DNA from 4 places in the Mesorhizobium sp. B263B2A genome. Region 4 is predicted to be linked to each of the others. Evidence: predicted binding sites of a transcription regulator. Region 4 holds the regulator's gene; each other region holds the start of a gene.

Region 1 (4,326 bases), 230 kb from region 4:
CGCGAGGTCCACGACCAGATGCGGCTGCCCGAAGGCGGGCAGGCCGATGATCATGGCGGTGTAGCCGGCAAGTGCCGCACCATAGGCTTCGGGATTGCGCAGCAGCGACGAGACGAAGGTGCAGATGCCGATCCAGACCGCGAGCACCGTCACCAGCACCCAGGGGCCGGTGCCGAACGCGGTGGTGATGCCGATTGCCGCGACGCCGCCCACAAGCGTGCCGAGCAGCCGGTAAAAGCCCTTTGCCAGCACCATGCCGGCGACCGGCTGGGCAACGATGAAAACCGTCATCATCGCCCATTGCGGGTGGTCGAGCTTCAGTGCATAGGCGGCCAGAAGCGCGATCAGGCCGGCCGAAACAGTTCTAAGGGCGAAAATCCAGTCCGAACGCGTCGGCTGCGTCAGCCCGGCCAGATTGGTGTCGAAATAGTCCTTCAGCCGCACCCAGATCACATGCTGGTCTCCGTCTCGGAAGCGCGAGCAAGAGTAATTCCAGGAAAAGTGTGAAACGGTTTCCGTCCGGAATTACGTCAAACAAGAAATAGACCGGCGGGCGGCTAGATATCCAGCACTTCCGCCTCGGCGAATTCGGCACGTTCCTGGATGAAGCGGAAGCGGGCTTCCGGCTTGGTGCCCATCAGCTCATCGACCCTGTCCTTGGTGGCCGAATCGATTTCGTTCACATCGACCCTGAGAAGTGTGCGCTTCCTCGGGTCCATCGTCGTCTCCTTGAGCTGTGCGGCCATCATCTCGCCCAGGCCCTTGAAGCGGCCAAGCTCGACCTTGCCGCGCCCGGTGAATTCGGTGCGCAGCAGCTCGTCCTTGTGCGCGTCGTCGCGGGCATAGGCGACCTTGCCGCCCTGCCTGATCGAGTACAGCGGCGGGACCGCGAGATAGAGGTGTCCACCACGCACCAGCGCCGGCATCTCCTGGTAGAAGAAGGTGATCAGCAGCGAGGCAATGTGGGCGCCGTCGACGTCGGCGTCCGTCATGATGATGACGCGGTCATAGCGCAAATCCTCATCGCGGTACTTCGATCGCGTGCCGCAGCCGAGCGCCTGGATCAGGTCCGATATCTGCTGGTTGGCGGCCAGCTTGTCGTTGCCGGCGCTGGCGACGTTGAGGATTTTGCCGCGCAGCGGCAGCACCGCCTGGCTGGCGCGGTCGCGTGCCTGCTTGGCCGAGCCGCCGGCCGAGTCACCTTCGACGATGAAGAGTTCGGCACCGGCGGCGGCGTTCTGGGTGCAGTCGGCCAGCTTGCCCGGCAGGCGCAGCTTGCGCACCGCGCTCTTGCGCGACACTTCCTTTTCCTGGCGCCGGCGCACCCGTTCATCGGCGCGCGCGATCACCCATTCGAGCAGCTTGGAGGCTTCCTGCGGATTGTCGGCCAGCCAATGATCGAACGGATCGCGGATCGCGGTCTCGACAATGCGGATGGCCTCGATCGTCGCCAGCCTGTCCTTGGTCTGGCCGACGAATTCCGGCTCGCGGATGAACACCGACAGCATGCCCGCCGCCGAGATCATGACGTCTTCCGAGGTGACGATCGAGGCGCGCTTGTTGCCGACGAGCTCGGCATAGGCGCGCAGGCCCCGCGTCAGCACATTGCGGAAACCGGCCTCGTGCGTGCCGCCTTCACCGGTCGGGATGGTGTTGCAGTAGGAATTGACGAAGCCGTCGCCGCCGAACCAGGTCACCGCCCATTCGAGCGAGCCATGGCCGCCTTGCTTGTCGCTCTTGCCGGCGAAGATTTCGCGCGTCACCTGGAAATCGTCGCCCAGCGATGCCTTGAGATAGTCCTTCAAGCCACCGGGAAAATGAAATTCCGCCTTGGCCGGCGTCTGGTCCTTTTCCTTGATCAGCGACGGATCGCAGGTCCAGCGGATCTCGACACCACCGAACAGATAGGCCTTCGAGCGCGTCATGCGGTAAAGCCGCGCCGGCTCGAACGCGGCACCCTTGCCGAATATCTGCTCGTCGGGGTGGAAGCGGATCTTGGTACCGCGCCGGTTGTGGACTTCGCCAAGGTGCTCGAGGCCGCTGACCGGAACGCCGCGCGAGAATCTCTGCCGGTAAAGCTGGCGGCCACGCGCGACTTCGACCTCGAGATGATCCGATAGCGCGTTGACCACGGACACGCCGACGCCGTGCAGGCCGCCTGAAGTCTCGTAGACCTTGGAATCGAACTTGCCGCCCGAATGCAGCGTCGTCATGATCACTTCGAGCGCAGGTTTCTTGAATTTCGGGTGCGGATCGACCGGAATGCCGCGGCCATTGTCGGTGACGGAGAGATAGCCGTCGGCCGAAAGCTCGACATCGATGAAGGTGGCGTGGCCGGCAACCGCCTCGTCCATCGAATTGTCGATGACCTCGGCGAACAGATGGTGCATCGCCTTGTCGTCGGTGCCGCCGATATACATGCCCGGCCGGCGCCGCACCGGCTCCAAGCCTTCGAGCACCTCGATGTCGGCGGCGCTGTAGCCTTCCGAACCGTCGCGGCTTGCCGCCGGCCGCTTGGCCGCCGCCTGCACCAGCGGATCCACCGGGCGCGCGGGTGTGCGGACCGGCTGCGGTTGCTTGTCCAGGTCGCCGAAAAGGTCGTTGTTGTCGTCCATGCCTGCCATAGGTCCGGTGCTGCGAATCACCCGCCGATACTGCCACGCTTTTCAGCGCCAAGCGACGGAGGTTCCTGTTACGTTCGGGGATCCGGCCCGTCTTATCCTAAAACCATTCGATAACCAAGCGGGCGGAAATAGGTCGAATGCCGTCGTTCTCCATTCCTGATTCTTTAACAATGCCGCCTAGCGTGAGCCCAACATAACAAGAAACTACGGGCATCAGGGGTTTGGGCGTGAGGGGCAAGGCCATAAGTATGATCGGTATCGCCGCCGTTTTCGGCGCGATCTCGATCTTTGCCGCGGATTTCTGGGTCAAAAGCCAGGCCGATGCCCAGGAGAAGACGGCCTCGATCGTCGCTCCGGCCGCGCCCAAGGTCGAATTCAAGACCATCGTGGTGGCCAACGCTCCGTTGCGCTACGGCATGGAACTCGATCGCACGAAGCTCATCGAAATTCCCTGGCCGCAGGATTCGCTGCCGCAAGGCGCCTTTGCCACGATCGATGGGCTGCTCGGCGAAGGCGGCCGCGTCGTACTGTCGCCGATCGAGGTCAACGAGCCGGTGCTGCTGACCAAGCTATCGGGGCCGAACGGCCGTGCGACGCTTTCCAACATGCTGACGCCCGGAATGCGGGCGGTCACCATCCGCACCGATGAGATCGCCGGTGTCGGCGGCTTCGTCACGCCGGGCGACCGGGTCGATGTCGTGCTGACGCGCGATGCCGGTGAAATCCAGGAAGTCGCCAAGAATGCGCAGGGGGCGGCCGGTTCGACCATCACTTCCGAAATCGTCGTCGCCGACGCCAAGGTGCTGAGCGTCGGCCAAGGCGCCGACGAGCGCCAGACGGCGCCGCAGATCGCGAATTCCGTGACCCTCGAGGTGACGACCGATGGCGCGCAGAAAGTGGCGCTTGCCCGCACCGTCGGCACGCTGTCGCTGTCGCTTCGCTCGGCCAGCGAAGGCGGCGACGGCAAGAACGGCGTCACCACCATCTCCTCTTTTGGCGGATCGGTGGCGTCCAAGGCGCAGGCCACGGCCGGCTCGTTATTCGATGCCATGACCAAGGAGCCGGAGAAGCCGAAATTCAAGACGGTCATCGTGACGCGTGGCACGAAGGCCGAGGAATACCAGGTTCCGGCGCGGGACCAGAAGTAAAAGGCCGGTGGGGACCGGGTGGGACGGGACAATGCTGATGCGTATCCTATATCGAATGACGGGCCGGTCGTGCTTCGTGCGCGCCCTGGCGATGGCGGTTTCGCTGGCCGCGGGCGCGATGCTCGCTTTTGCCGGCGCGGCCAGGGCGGACAATGACATCGTCTATGTCTCGGCGACCAAGAATGCGTCGATAAAAGTCGCCAAGGGCAAGCCCAAGACGATCATCACGAGCGCGGCTTTCTACCAGATCGTCATCGGCGATCCCGAGATCGCCAACGTCAATCCGCTGACCGATAAATCCTTCTATGTGCTGGGCAACAATCTCGGCACCACCGGCATCGCGCTGTTCGACGACAAAAAGCAGCTTGTCGGCACCGTCGACATCGAGGTGACGCTCGACACCGACGAACTGGCGAACACCATCCGCGCCAGCGTGCCGGACGCCAAGATCAAGGTCGGCTCGGCCAATGGCCGCGTGGTGCTGTCGGGCGAGGCGGACGACGCCGTCGCCGCCGAGAAGGCAAACAAGATCGCCACCCGCTTTTCAGGCAATG
Region 2 (4,326 bases), on a different contig from region 4:
CGGCTCTCGCCACGGCAAGCTGGTCGCCATGCCCTATTGGAGCATTCCAGACAGTGCTTTCGATGATCCCGACGAGATGACGATGTGGGCACGCCGCGCGTATGAGGCGGGGCGAAGAGCTGGGAAGTGATGCCAACTTGCGGACGTTGCGGGACAGCCCCCCCTCTGGCCTGCCGGCCATCTCCCCCGCAAGGGGGGGAGATTGCTTGTCACTCCGGCCTTCGCCAATCGCAGACGTTGAAAGCGAGAGCCGGCAGGTGAGCTGCCAATCTCCCCCCTTGCGGGGGAGATGTCCGGCAGGACAGAGGGGGGTGCTGTCCCGCCGACATTGGCCGCCCTACAGCGCCTTCGCGATCCTCGCCGCCAGCCGCGCATTGTTCTCAACCAGCGCGATGTTGGTCTTCAAACTGCGGCCGCCGGTCAGTTCGAGGATTTTCGACAACAGGAACGGCGTCACCGCCTTGCCGGTGACGTTGAGGGCTTCGGCGGCCTTCTGAGCCGCCTCGATATAGCCGGCCATCTCCTCAGCCGGGATTTCGTGGTTTTCCGGTACTGGATTGGCGATCAGCATGCCGCCCTGCAAGCCCAGTGCAGCCCTGGTCCGGAAGAAATGCGCGATCTCTTCCGGCTTGTGCAGGGTCAGCGGCGCGCGGAAGGGCGACTGCCGCGACCAGAAGGCCGGCATCGTTTCGCAGCCGGCGCCGACGACCGGCACGCCGCGCGTCTCCAGCACCTCCAGCGTCTTTTCGATGTCGAGGATCGCCTTGGCGCCGGCCGAGACGACGATGACCGGCGTGCGCGCCAGTTCGTCGAGGTCGGCCGAGATATCGAAACTCTTTTCCGCCCCCTTATGCACGCCGCCGATGCCGCCGGTGGCGAACACTTTTATGCCGACCATGTGCGCCGCGATCATCGTGGCGGCGACCGTGGTGCCGCCGGTGCGCCCTTGGGCGACGGCGAAGCCGAGATCGGCGCGCGACAGCTTCATGGCATCGCCCGTCATGGCCAGCGATTCCCGCTCTCCATCCGAGAGGCCGATCTTGATGCGGCCGCCGACCACGGCGATCGTCGCCGGCACGGCGCCGCTGTCGCTGATGATCTTTTCCACGTCCGCCGCCATGGAACCATTGTCGGGGTAGGGCATGCCATGGGTGATGATGGTGCTTTCCAGCGCCACCACCGGTTGGCCGGCGGCGAGGGCCCGCGCCACCGGCGCGTGGACGTCGATGAAGGGGTGGGCGGTTTCCGGGTTCATCTGGATCTCCAAGCTGAAGCGCCCGCGTCTATCTCGACGCTGGCCGGCGCTGCGGACCATGAATTTGCCGATCTCATGCCATTTCCTGCGCATCCGGCACAAGGGCCAGTGCTTGCACGAAGGATGCCACGCTGAAATCGGGAACGGCATCGGCGCTTTCGATGGCCAGCGTCGCCGCCGCGACGCCGTCGCGCAAGGCCTCGCGAAAAGGCAGACCGCGCAGCAAGGCCGCGATCGTTGCGCCCGCCAATGCGTCGCCGGCTCCTGTGACATCGGCGATTTTTCTCGGGGCGGGCGGCAAGATCGAAAAGGCGCCTGCTTGGTCGAAACCCAGCACCGCGCCGCCACCTGCCGTGACCACACCGCTTCTGAGACCGCTGCAGCGCAGCCCGTCGACGACATCCTTATTCGTGGCATTTGCGTTGACGCCCGCCAGCACGATGGCCTCGCTCCGGTTCATGAAGACCAGCGCCAGCGCGCCGAGCACCGGCATCAGCCGCACCACCTTGGCCGGCGAAATGGCAATCGCGTACACCGGCTTGCCCGCGGCGAGTGCGACGAGCCGCTCCAGCGCCGAGGACGGCAAATTGGCGTCGCACAAGATAGCATCGGCGGCAGCGACCACCTCCCGCACCTTGGAACGCCTGATCTGTTTGGGAAACGCCAGGTCGTAGAGAGCCATGTCGGCAAAGCCGACGATCAGTTCGCCCTCGCGGTCGATCAGCGCCGTGTAGCTCGGCGTGGTTCGGTCGAGGAACACCGCCGACAGATCGGCGATGCCAGCTTCCGCTATGGCGCGCGAAACGGTGTCGCCCGCCGCATCGCCACCGCGCATCGACATCAGGGAGGCCGACACGCCGCGCCGCACTGTGCTGCGCAATGCATTGAAGACGCCGCCGCCGACATCCTCGCGCATCGTGCCGGGATTGGACGCGGCGGGCACATAGGCGCCGGACACCTGGCCACGCCGGTCGATATGGGCGCCGCCCACGGCCAGTATCTTTGCGGATTTCACCATGCCGGCGATATGCCCTTTGTTATTCCTGCCGCACAAGCGCTAGGCTGCGGATGGAGTTTCGCACGCAAGGCAGCGATTCGGCGAACCGAAACAATCGAGCTGTCTGGCCCAATGCGAGGTGCATTGCTGTTCGATCCCTTGGTACGAAAAAAGAACAAATCCGGATATCACTTGTTTTTCAGATATTTGATCCCTCTTGCCAAACGAGAACAAAAAAGGTACAAAATGGTAGGGATTACGGATTGTCCGGCCTTCATTGACGACCAAGGGGTGATGTATCATGGCTCAGAATTCTTTGCGGCTTGTAGAGGATAAGGCAGTGGACAAATCAAAGGCTCTGGATGCGGCGCTGTCGCAAATCGAGCGGGCTTTCGGCAAGGGCTCGATCATGCGGCTCGGCGCGAACGAGCAGGTCGTCGAGATCGAGACGGTGCCAACGGGCTCGCTCGGCCTCGACATCGCGCTTGGCGTCGGTGGCCTGCCGCGCGGCCGCATCATCGAGATCTACGGGCCGGAAAGCTCGGGCAAGACGACGCTGGCGCTGCACACGGTGGCGGAAGCCCAGAAGAAGGGCGGCATCTGCGCCTTCGTCGATGCCGAGCATGCGCTCGATCCGGTCTACGCTCGTAAGCTTGGCGTCGATCTCGAAAACCTCCTGATCTCGCAGCCCGACACCGGTGAGCAGGCGCTGGAAATCTGCGACACGCTGGTGCGTTCCGGCGCCATCGACGTGCTGGTGGTCGATTCGGTCGCGGCGCTGACGCCACGCGCCGAAATCGAAGGCGAGATGGGCGATTCGCTGCCCGGTCTACAGGCGCGTCTGATGAGCCAGGCGCTGCGCAAGCTCACCGCCTCGATCTCGCGCTCCAACACCATGGTCATCTTCATCAACCAGATCCGCATGAAGATCGGCGTCATGTTCGGCTCGCCCGAAACCACCACTGGCGGCAATGCGCTGAAGTTCTACGCTTCGGTGCGCCTCGACATCCGCCGCATCGGTTCGGTCAAGGACCGTGACGAGGTCGTCGGCAACCAGACACGCGTCAAGGTGGTCAAGAACAAGCTGGCGCCGCCCTTCAAGGTGGTCGAGTTCGACATCATGTACGGTGAAGGCGTGTCCAAAACCGGCGAACTGGTCGATCTCGGCGTCAAGGCCGGCGTGGTCGAGAAATCGGGCGCCTGGTTCTCCTACAATTCGCAGCGTCTCGGCCAGGGCCGCGAAAATGCAAAACTGTTCCTGCGCGACAATCCCGATACGGCGCGTGAGATCGAACTGGCGCTGCGGCAGAATGCCGGGCTGATCGCCGAGAAATTCCTCGAAAATGGCGGCTCTGAGGGCAATGGGGACGACGGTTTCGAGGATGAAGCCGGCGCAATGTAGGCCAATGGCCGGAGTTCGGCCATAATTCCTGCCTATGATCCAATGCTTATGTAATCGAGTTCTTTAGTACCGCGTCCAAAACCGCCGGCCTTCGAGCCGGCGGTTTTTGTTTTTGGGCTGCCGGCAAGCTGGTGGATTGACCCAATTCCGTGTTTCTGGACAGGGTGAAGCGTGCCCGCTAAAAGGCCCAATCTATCTCTGGAATCTATCTCTGCAAAAAGCAGAGCCCATTTCCGCCGGGTCGCCGGCGGTTTTCGCGAAAAAAGGCAGCAGTCATGAGTGGCGTGAACGAAATCCGGTCGACATTCCTCGACTATTTCCGCAGGGAGGGCCACGAGGTCGTCGCTTCGAGCCCGCTCGTGCCGCGCAACGACCCGACATTGATGTTCACCAACGCCGGCATGGTGCAGTTCAAGAACGTCTTCACCGGCCTGGAGAAGCGGCCCTATTCGCGCGCCACGACTGCTCAGAAGAGCGTTCGCGCCGGCGGCAAGCACAACGACCTCGACAATGTCGGCTATACCGCGCGCCACCTGACCTTCTTCGAGATGCTCGGCAATTTCTCCTTCGGCGATTACTTCAAGGAACGCGCCATCGAACTTGCCTGGAACCTGATCACCAAGGAGTTCGGGCTGAAGAAGGACAAGCTGCTGGTCACCGTCTATCACACCG
Region 3 (4,326 bases), on a different contig from region 4:
ACGGCCGGGTCGTCGAACTGATCGAGGCCGCCGCCAGCAAGCGCGAGCTCGTCTCGAGGCGCATGACCTCGGGTGCCGGCCATGACGCGCAGATGATCGCGCGCATCGCGCCGGCGGCGATGATCTTCGTGCCGAGCGCCGGCGGCATCAGCCACAGTCCGCGCGAGCACACCGAAGATGCCGAGCTTGTCGCCGGCGCCAACATCCTGCTTGATGTGGTCGCGGACCTTGCGGGGATGGGGGAGCGCGGGAATGGCTGAACTCGATTCCGAAACGCTGCAGCGGGAAATGACCGGGTGGCGGCGTGACCTGCACGCGCATCCCGAATTCGGCTTCGAGGAGAAACGCACAGCGGCCTTCGTCGCCGCCAAGCTGCGCGAATTCGGCCTGGACAATGTCACCGAGGGCGTCGGCGGCACTGGTGTCGTCGGCACGCTGAAGCGCGGCAGCGGCAACCGCGCCATCGCGCTGAGGGCCGACATGGATGCGCTGCGCATCGCCGAGCAATCGACCGCCTCGTACCGGTCCGGCAATCCCGGACTCATGCATGCCTGCGGCCATGATGGCCACACCGCCATGCTGCTCGGCGCGGCAAAGCGGCTGGCAACGGAGGGTGGTTTCGACGGCACCGTGCGCTTCATCTTCCAGCCGGCGGAGGAATGGGGCAGGGGCGCGCTGGCCATGCTCGATGATGGCCTGATGCGGCGTTTCCCCTTCGACGAGATCTTTGGGCTGCACAACATGCCCGGCCTGCCCATCGGGCATTTCGAGACCCGCGCCGGCCCGATCATGTCGGCCGAGGACATCTTCGAGATCGTGCTGAGCGGGCGCGGCGGCCACGCGGCGCGGCCGCATTCGGGCAACGAAACGCTAGTCGCTGCCTGCGCGCTGGTCACCAATCTGCAGACCATCGTCTCGCGCAGGCTGAGCCCGGCCGACATATCGGTGGTTTCGGTGACCGAACTGATCACCGACGGCACCCGCAATGCGCTGCCCGGCCTGGCCCGCATCCTTGGCGACGCACGCAGCTTCCGCCCCGAGGTCAGCGCCGGGATCGAACGCCAGATGCGTATAATCGCCGAAGGCACCGCCGCCGCTTACAACGTCACCGCCGAAGTGAACTACAGCCGCGAATTCGTGCCGCTGTGCAACGATGCCGAACTGGTCGACGCGGCTTTCGCCGCCGCCAGGGACGTCTTCGAACCCGGCAACATCGCGGTGGCGGGTGAGCCGATGACAGCCTCGGAGGATTTTGCCCGCTTCCTCGACCACGTGCCGGGCTGTTTCGTCTTCCTCGGCAATGGCGAGGCCTCGGCGCCACTCCATAACTCCAGCTATGACTTCAATGATGAGGGGTTGCTGTTCGGTGCCAACTTCCATGTCGCCATCGCCAGGCGACGGCTTGCGGTTTGAAGGGCGAGGACTCGTTTGGTTCGTTTTGCGGGGGAAAACGCCCGGAAAGAGCCAAAATCCTCGATCCTGCATGACGCAGCGGCAAGACTCAGCTAGCCTCTTCCTTGCGGCGGACCTCTTATCCGCTTGGCCGGCGCCTTTCTCCTCCCAAGCGGCGCCGGCCTTCTTCTCCGTGGCGCCGCCTTGCTAAATTAGCACTCATTAAATTTGGAATATTCGCACTTCCAGGAAGTTAGGGTCTTGCTGGCATAAGGCGGCGGGTCTTTGGGGACTTGCGGGAAGACAGATGCGCGGGCGGAACTGGATAAAGGCGTTGCGTCAGGACGAAGCGCGGCAGGTGCGTGCGCGTATCGCCGAGCTCGAACGGAACCTGACCGCGGCGTCAGCCTCCCCAAGCCGTCAGCAACGGCACGAAGCCGGGCACGAACTGCGCAATGCCAAGTTCCGCCTCGAGCGGCTCGAGGAATGCATCTCGGCGATGCCTTGAACATCCGACCTATTGCAAGGAGCCCAGAACCTGTTGCACGGAGCCCAGGAGCATTGGATCACTTGCCGACAGTGCCCGTGTTTACGACGGGTTGCTGGCGAGGCTTTGTTCAGCGCCGGGAGCCGTCGTTGGCGGCAATTTGTTGTCGCAGGCCGAAACAGCCAATGCCACCAGGACGAGGCCCAATCTTAGCTTTTTCATCGCTATCGCCTCCTGTCTCAAAACGAGGTGATGTCGGTTTGGTTGCGAATTTCGCGTGAGGGAACAAAACGCCGTTCCTTTGGTTGATCCCGATCACGGGAGAACCGATCCATGGTCCGTTTGCTTCTGGCAGCCACCTTTGCCCTTCTCGCATACCGGCTCGCTCGCAAGATGATCGATGAGGTGCCCAACAATTTCGACCCGCTGTTGCTGCCGGCGCCAAGAAGCGACCGCGAGGCTCTGCGCCGTCAATCGGCGGCGATGGGTGTCGATCCCAAACGGTAGTCCCCAAGCGATAGTCCCCCAAGCGATAGTCCCCCAAGCGATAGTCCCCCAAGCGATAGTCTCCAAAGCGGTCGTCCCCTATCGCGCCGCTTCTGTGTTGCGAACAAAGCGGAAACGATGCTTGATGGGCGATGAACCTCGCCGCCCATGATTCGACCTTTGTGGAATCGACCGTCCCGCCCGCCTACCTTGCGCGGTTGAACGACGCCCAGCGCCAGGCCGTCGAGCATGGCGACGGCAAGATCGCGGGGCCTTTGCTGGTCATTGCCGGCGCCGGCTCGGGCAAGACCAACACGTTGGCGCATCGCGTCGCGCACCTGATCGTCAAGGGCGCCGACCCGCGCCGCATCCTGCTGATGACCTTTTCGCGGCGCGCCGCGTCCGAAATGGCGAGACGCGTCGAGCGCATCGCCGGCGAGGTGCTCGGCCGCGACGCGGCGGTGATCACGGATGCGTTGACTTGGGCCGGCACCTTTCATGGCATGGGCGCCCGGCTGCTGCGCGACTATGCGTTGGAGATCGGCCTCGATCCGGCCTTCACCATCCATGATCGCGAGGATTCCGCCGACCTGATGAATCTGGTCCGGCATGAACTCGGCCTCTCGAAGACGGAGGCGCGCTTTCCGACCAAGGGCACCTGCCTCGCCATCTATTCGCGCGCCGTCAACGCGCAGGCGCCGCTGGGCGAAATATTGGGTTCCGCCTTTCCCTGGTGCGCCGGCTGGGCCGAACAGCTGAAGCAGCTGTTCGCCGGTTACGTCGAGGCCAAGCAAGCGCAGAACGTGCTCGATTATGACGATCTGCTGCTCTATTGGGCGCAGATGGCGGCAGAGCCTGAAATCGCCGCGCATCTGGGCGGGCGTTTCGACCATGTGCTCGTCGATGAATACCAGGACACAAACCGGCTGCAGGCTTCGATCCTGATGGCGCTGAAGCCCGACGGTGCCGGGCTGACGGTGGTCGGCGACGATGCGCAGTCGATCTATTCGTTCCGCGCCGCCGAGGTGCGCAACATTCTCGATTTCCCCAAGCAGTTCGCGCAAGCCGCCGATGTGGTGATGCTGGAGCGCAACTACCGCTCGACCGAAACCATCCTCGCCGCCGCCAACGCGGTGATCGGCGAGGCCTCGGAACGCTTCACCAAGAACCTGTGGTCGGAGCGCAAATCCACGGGCAAGCCGAGACTGGTGAGCGTCCGCGACGAGGTCGAGCAGGCGAATTTCGTCTGCGATACCATCCTGGCCGAGCGCGAGGCCGGCACCGCGCTGAAATCCCAGGCGGTGCTGTTTCGCGCCTCGCACCACAGCGGGCCGCTCGAGATCGAGCTGACGCGGCGCAACATTCCCTTCGTCAAGTTCGGCGGTTTGAAGTTCCTCGATGCCGCCCATGTCAAGGATGTGCTGGCGGTGCTGCGCTTCGCCGAAAACCCGCGCGACCGCGTTGCCGGCTTTCGGGTGCTGCAGCTTTTGCCGGGGATTGGCCCTTCGGCCGCCGCGCAGGTCGTCGAGACGATGACATCTGCGCTGGACGAGGCGATGGGCCTGGCCGGATGGCGCCCGCCGCAGCGCGCGGCGGACGACTGGCCAAGCTTCGTCGCGCTCTATTCGGGCCTGCGGGCCGGCGCCAGATGGCCTGCCGATCTCGAACAGGTCAGGCTGTGGTACGAGCCGCATCTGGAGCGCATCCATGAGGATGCGATCACGCGCCGCGCCGACCTTTTGCAACTCGAGCAGATCGGATCGGGTTATGCCTCGCGCGAACGGTTCCTGACCGAGCTGACGCTCGACCCGCCGGACGCGACCAGTGACCAGGCCGGGCCGCCGCATCGGGACGAGGATTATCTGATCCTGTCGACCATCCACTCGGCCAAGGGCCAGGAGTGGAAAAATGTCTTTGTGCTCAACACCGTCGATGGCTGCATCCCGGCCGATCTCGGCGTC
Region 4 (4,326 bases):
GGATGCTCGCCGAAATTGGCGATGCCGATACGGATCTGATCGGCCGCGGCGCTCCCGGCGCTGACCATCAATGCGCCTGCCAGAGCCAATCCCGACAGCCATGCGGATTTCGACTTCAACATCATTTCCTCCCAGATTTGATCAGCGCCGCCTCGGGGCACCTCCAGCGATCATGGTCAGTCCATCGGCGCATGTCAAACATTATATATAATTCTTGCCATCACCAATCATCATATATAATTTCTCCAATGGCAGAGAACGAATGGATCGCGATGCAGGACCAGAAGAACTCCACCAAGACGGAAGCCGCCTACCAGCTTCTGCGGCGCGATATCCTCACCACCCGTCTCATGCCGGGCGCCCCGCTCAAGCTCAGCGCCCTGCGCGGCATCTATGGAGTTGGCTGGACGCCGCTGCGCGAAGCATTGTCGCGCCTCGAAGCCGAACGCCTGGTCACCGCCATCAGCAATCGCGGCTTCGCGGTCGCCCCCGTATCCCGGGCCGAACTTGAGGATCTGGCGCGCGCGAGGATGGTCGTCGAGATACCGCTCTTCCAGGAATCGATGGAGAAAGGCGGCCGGGAGTGGGAAGACGCGGTTGTCACCGCGCACTACCGGCTCGCCCGCTGCAAGACCGCGGTGGACGACCCATCGGATGCCGCCGTCGACCAGTGGGACGAGAACCACGAGGCTTTTCATGCCGCGCTGCTGAGCGCTGCGACATCCAGCTGGCTGTTGCGGTTTCGCTCGACGATCTCGGACCAGCTGCGCCGGCACCATCGCTTTCTTGGGCTGGCGCCGACATTGCGGGCGGCGGCCGGCCTCAAGGACGGCTACGAAGAGGCCATGAACGCGCTGCGCGAGGCGATGGCGATCGAGCACCACACGGCGATCATGGAAGCCGCCCTGGACCGCGACGTCGAGCGGGCAAAAGCGCTGATGACGGCCCACATCGGTTATACGCTGCACGTCTATGTCCACAGCGAGGACGGCGACGCGAACAAGGACGTCGCGCGCGCCGGCAGCTTGAAAGCGGTTGCCGGATGATCTCGGCACCTCCGCATCGTCCGACGCTTGACGAGATTGCCGAAGCCCGCGATCGGCTGGCCGCCTGGCTGCCGCGCACCCCGCTGCTGCGCCTCGATCTTGGCCGTGCCGACCAGCGGATATTCCTCAAGCTCGAGACCCTGTCGCCGATCGGCGCCTTCAAGCTCAGGCCGGCGCTCAATACCTTGCTTTGTCGTGACGCCGATGAACTCAGGCACGGTGTTGCGACCGTCAGTTCGGGCAACATGGCCTATGGGTTGGCCTGGGCGGCACGGGCTCTTGGCGTTCCGATGGCCGCCTACATGTATGCCGGCGCGCCGCAGACCAAGATCGACGGTGTCCGCCGTCTTGGCGGCGAGGTGCGCTTTGTCTCCCACGAGACCTGGTGGCGCTACATCACCGCGATCGAGCGGCCCGACATTGACGAACTTCTCATCAATCCCGTCACCGATCAGGCGGTGTTGGCTGGCAACGGCACCATCGGCCTCGAGATTGTCGAGGATCTGCCGGAGGTCGATTTCGTGCTGACGCCATATGGCGGCGGCGGCATGACGACCGGCGTTGCAAGTGCGCTCAAGGCCCTTCGTCCGCAGGCGAGGGTCTTTGCCGTCGAGGACGAGAACGCGGCGCCGGTCACCGCCGCACTGGCGGCCGGACGTATTGTCGAGATCGAGACACGGCCCTCCTTCATCAAGAGCATTGGCGGTCCCTCCCTGATCCCCGAGCTATGGCCGTTGGCGAACCAGCTCATCGACGGTGCCATCGCCGTCAGCCTGCAACAGGTGACGGAGGCCATGCGGCTCCTGTTCTCGAAGGCCAAGGTCGTCGCCGAGGGCGCGGGCGCCGCCTCGCTGGCCGCGGCTCTCAGCAGTGAGCGGGCGACCGGCAACGTCGTCTGCGTCATCTCCGGCGGCAATATCGATGCGGAATTCTATGCGCAGGTGCTGGCCGGTGCGATCCCGCCAGCCTGATCCCGTACCTGCTTCCGAACCGGCGATTGTTGGCGTTTTGATTTCGTTTCGTTCACGGCAGGCAAGCCGATCGCAAGCGCCGAAATCGGCCTCGACGGGCTCTGCCGTCGGCTGATGCCGAGCCATGTCGCAAGACAGGCCACAGGCTATTAACCAAACATTTCAATGCGGGCGACGGGCGGCAACGGGCGAAAAACCCCGATTTCCGGCCTGTCCGGGCCGCAAATGATTTCGGCTCTCTTACCAAATTCACTAAACTTTAAACGGTTGCAGAACACAACTGGAACAGATAGTGTTTGTTCTGGGTTTGTTTTTCGATTCTGGATCAGAACCATTCTGGATCAAAACCCTTGTCCAGATGCCTTGGGGGCCGCCATGCTGACACGCAAGCAACATGAACTCTTGATGTTCATTCATGAACGGCTCAAGGAAAGCGGTATTCCGCCCTCCTTCGACGAGATGAAAGAGGCGCTCGACCTCGCCTCCAAATCAGGGATCCATCGCTTGATCACGGCGCTGGAGGAACGCGGCTTCATTCGCCGGCTGCCCAACCGGGCGCGTGCGCTGGAAGTGCTGCGGCTGCCGGATTCGATCGCGCCGGGCCTCAACGCGGCAAAGAAGTTCTCGCCAAGCGTCATCCAGGGGAGTCTCGGCCAAGGCGGTCTCGGTCAGGGCAGCCTCGGCCGCCAGATCAAGCCGGCACCGTCGCGCTTTGCCGCTGCTGGCAACGACGACGATGCGGTTCCAGCGGTGTCCATCCCGGTCATGGGTCGCATCGCCGCCGGTGTGCCCATCGATGCCATCCAGCATCAGACGCATACCATCTCGGTGCCGCCGGACATGATCATGGGCGGCGAGCACTATGCGCTGGAAGTCAAGGGCGACTCGATGATCGAGGCCGGCATCTTCGATGGCGACACGGTCATTATCCGCAACGCCGATACGGCGAGCCCGGGCGAGATCGTCGTGGCGCTGGTCGACGAGGAGGAAGCGACCCTGAAGCGGTTCCGCCGCAAGGGTGCTTCGATTGCGCTTGAAGCCGCCAATCCGGCCTACGAGACGCGCATCTTCGGGCCGGACAGGGTCAAGGTGCAGGGCAAGCTGGTTGGGCTGATCAGGCGCTACTGAGCCGGCACGGCACTTGGCTTGTCAGGTTTGCGATAGGGCTCCAGGCCTCTCGCCTCGCGCGAAAACTTTCGCTGCGCGTGCCAGGGCCGATACGGGCTGTCCACCGCGAAGCTGATGGTTGGCGGACCGGTGGCCGATTGGCGGTCGAAGAAGATGGCCGCACTGCCCTTGCGGGCGAGCTGCCGTTTGGTAACGACGAGAACCAGCGGATTGTGGCAGGCATCGTAGGCCGTCGCGTCATTGACGATGATCAGGTCGGCGAAGCCACAGGCCTTCCAGGTATCCTTGCGGTCTTCGACATGCGCTATGATCGCACCGGACGGGTGCCTGGCGAGACAGACACCGTCTGTGCAATAGAACGGCGCTCCCGGCGGGAGATTGACGGCATCAGCAATATCGAATTGTCCATCCGCCTTGTCGAATATTTCCGGCAGGATGATGGTTTCGGATCTCAGCGCGCGCTTCCAGTTGTCGACCGTGAATTCGTTCGGCCGGGCCCGGTTGACGGCGAGTTCGCCATCGCCGATCGGCAGCGCAACCAGCCGCGCGTCTTCCGAGACCAGCACATCCGGCGTGCGCGTATCGGACACCGTCAGCAGGCCGGCGATAGCGAATGGAAGCGCTGCAAGCCGCAGCCACGTCGTCGCCATCGTCGCGATGACCAGGGCAATCGTCACCAGCAGCACGGATTGCTGTGAGATAAGCCCGACCGCATCGACCGGAGAGCGTTCCGATATCCATGCCGAAACGGCGATCATCGCGGTCAGGCCCTTGCCCATCAGGTAAAGGGATGGCGCATCCAACCCGAACGGCATCAGAAGCGCGCTGGCAACGGCCAGGAACATCACGACTGAGACGATCGGCATGACGGCCAGATTGGCGAACAGGCTGAGCGGCGACACCCGCTGGAAATGCCAGATGGCAAACAGCGCCGTGGCGCTGCCGGCGATGATTGAGGTCATGGCCAATCCGCCTGTCGCCAGCAGGAATTTTCTGGTCAGGAAACCGGGCAAGGATCGCTTCGGCGGCGGCGGTCTGGTCTTTCCCGCACGGTGATCCGCCCAGCCGGCATAGGCTCCAACCAGGGCCGCGGTCGCGGCGAACGACATCTGGAAGCTCGGGCCGACCACCTCATGCGGGGAAACCAGGATGACGGCGATCGCCGAGATCGCCAGATTGCG

Evidence for each region. Region 4 encodes LexA, which represses DNA repair genes until DNA is damaged. Its sites were predicted from a motif close to TGTTCNNNNTGTGTTCNG; they were not measured.
Region 1: a site for LexA is predicted at 2,685-2,702, ahead of parE (DNA topoisomerase IV subunit B). Genes of this name have one in related genera too.
Region 2: a site for LexA is predicted at 2,479-2,496, ahead of recA (recombinase RecA). Genes of this name have one in related genera too.
Region 3: a site for LexA is predicted at 2,486-2,503, ahead of LB568_RS14085 (ATP-dependent helicase). Genes of this name have one in related genera too.

What each region holds. Positions count from the first base shown of each region.
Region 1 covers NZ_JAIUIU010000003.1:56,867-61,192, forward strand. The annotation lists gene LB568_RS07565 (FUSC family protein) at 1-453, opposite strand, end outside; gene parE (DNA topoisomerase IV subunit B) at 558-2,615, opposite strand; gene cpaB (Flp pilus assembly protein CpaB) at 2,873-3,772, shown strand; gene LB568_RS07580 (type II and III secretion system protein family protein) at 3,804-4,326, shown strand, end outside.
Region 2 covers NZ_JAIUIU010000006.1:153,588-157,913, reverse strand. The annotation lists gene LB568_RS13255 (TfoX/Sxy family protein) at 1-130, shown strand, start outside; gene LB568_RS13250 (pseudouridine-5'-phosphate glycosidase) at 338-1,255, opposite strand; gene LB568_RS13245 (carbohydrate kinase family protein) at 1,329-2,273, opposite strand; gene recA (recombinase RecA) at 2,554-3,654, shown strand; gene alaS (alanine--tRNA ligase) at 3,930-4,326, shown strand, end outside.
Region 3 covers NZ_JAIUIU010000007.1:78,538-82,863, reverse strand. The annotation lists gene LB568_RS14105 (Zn-dependent hydrolase) at 1-260, shown strand, start outside; gene LB568_RS14100 (M20 aminoacylase family protein) at 253-1,413, shown strand; gene LB568_RS14095 (hypothetical protein) at 1,727-1,900, shown strand; gene LB568_RS14090 (hypothetical protein) at 2,213-2,386, shown strand; gene LB568_RS14085 (ATP-dependent helicase) at 2,518-4,326, shown strand, end outside.
Region 4 covers NZ_JAIUIU010000003.1:282,753-287,078, reverse strand. The annotation lists gene LB568_RS08645 (ABC transporter substrate-binding protein) at 1-122, opposite strand, end outside; gene LB568_RS08640 (GntR family transcriptional regulator) at 249-1,046, shown strand; gene LB568_RS08635 (pyridoxal-phosphate dependent enzyme) at 1,043-2,017, shown strand; gene lexA (transcriptional repressor LexA) at 2,393-3,145, shown strand; gene LB568_RS08625 (ComEC/Rec2 family competence protein) at 3,139-4,326, opposite strand, start outside.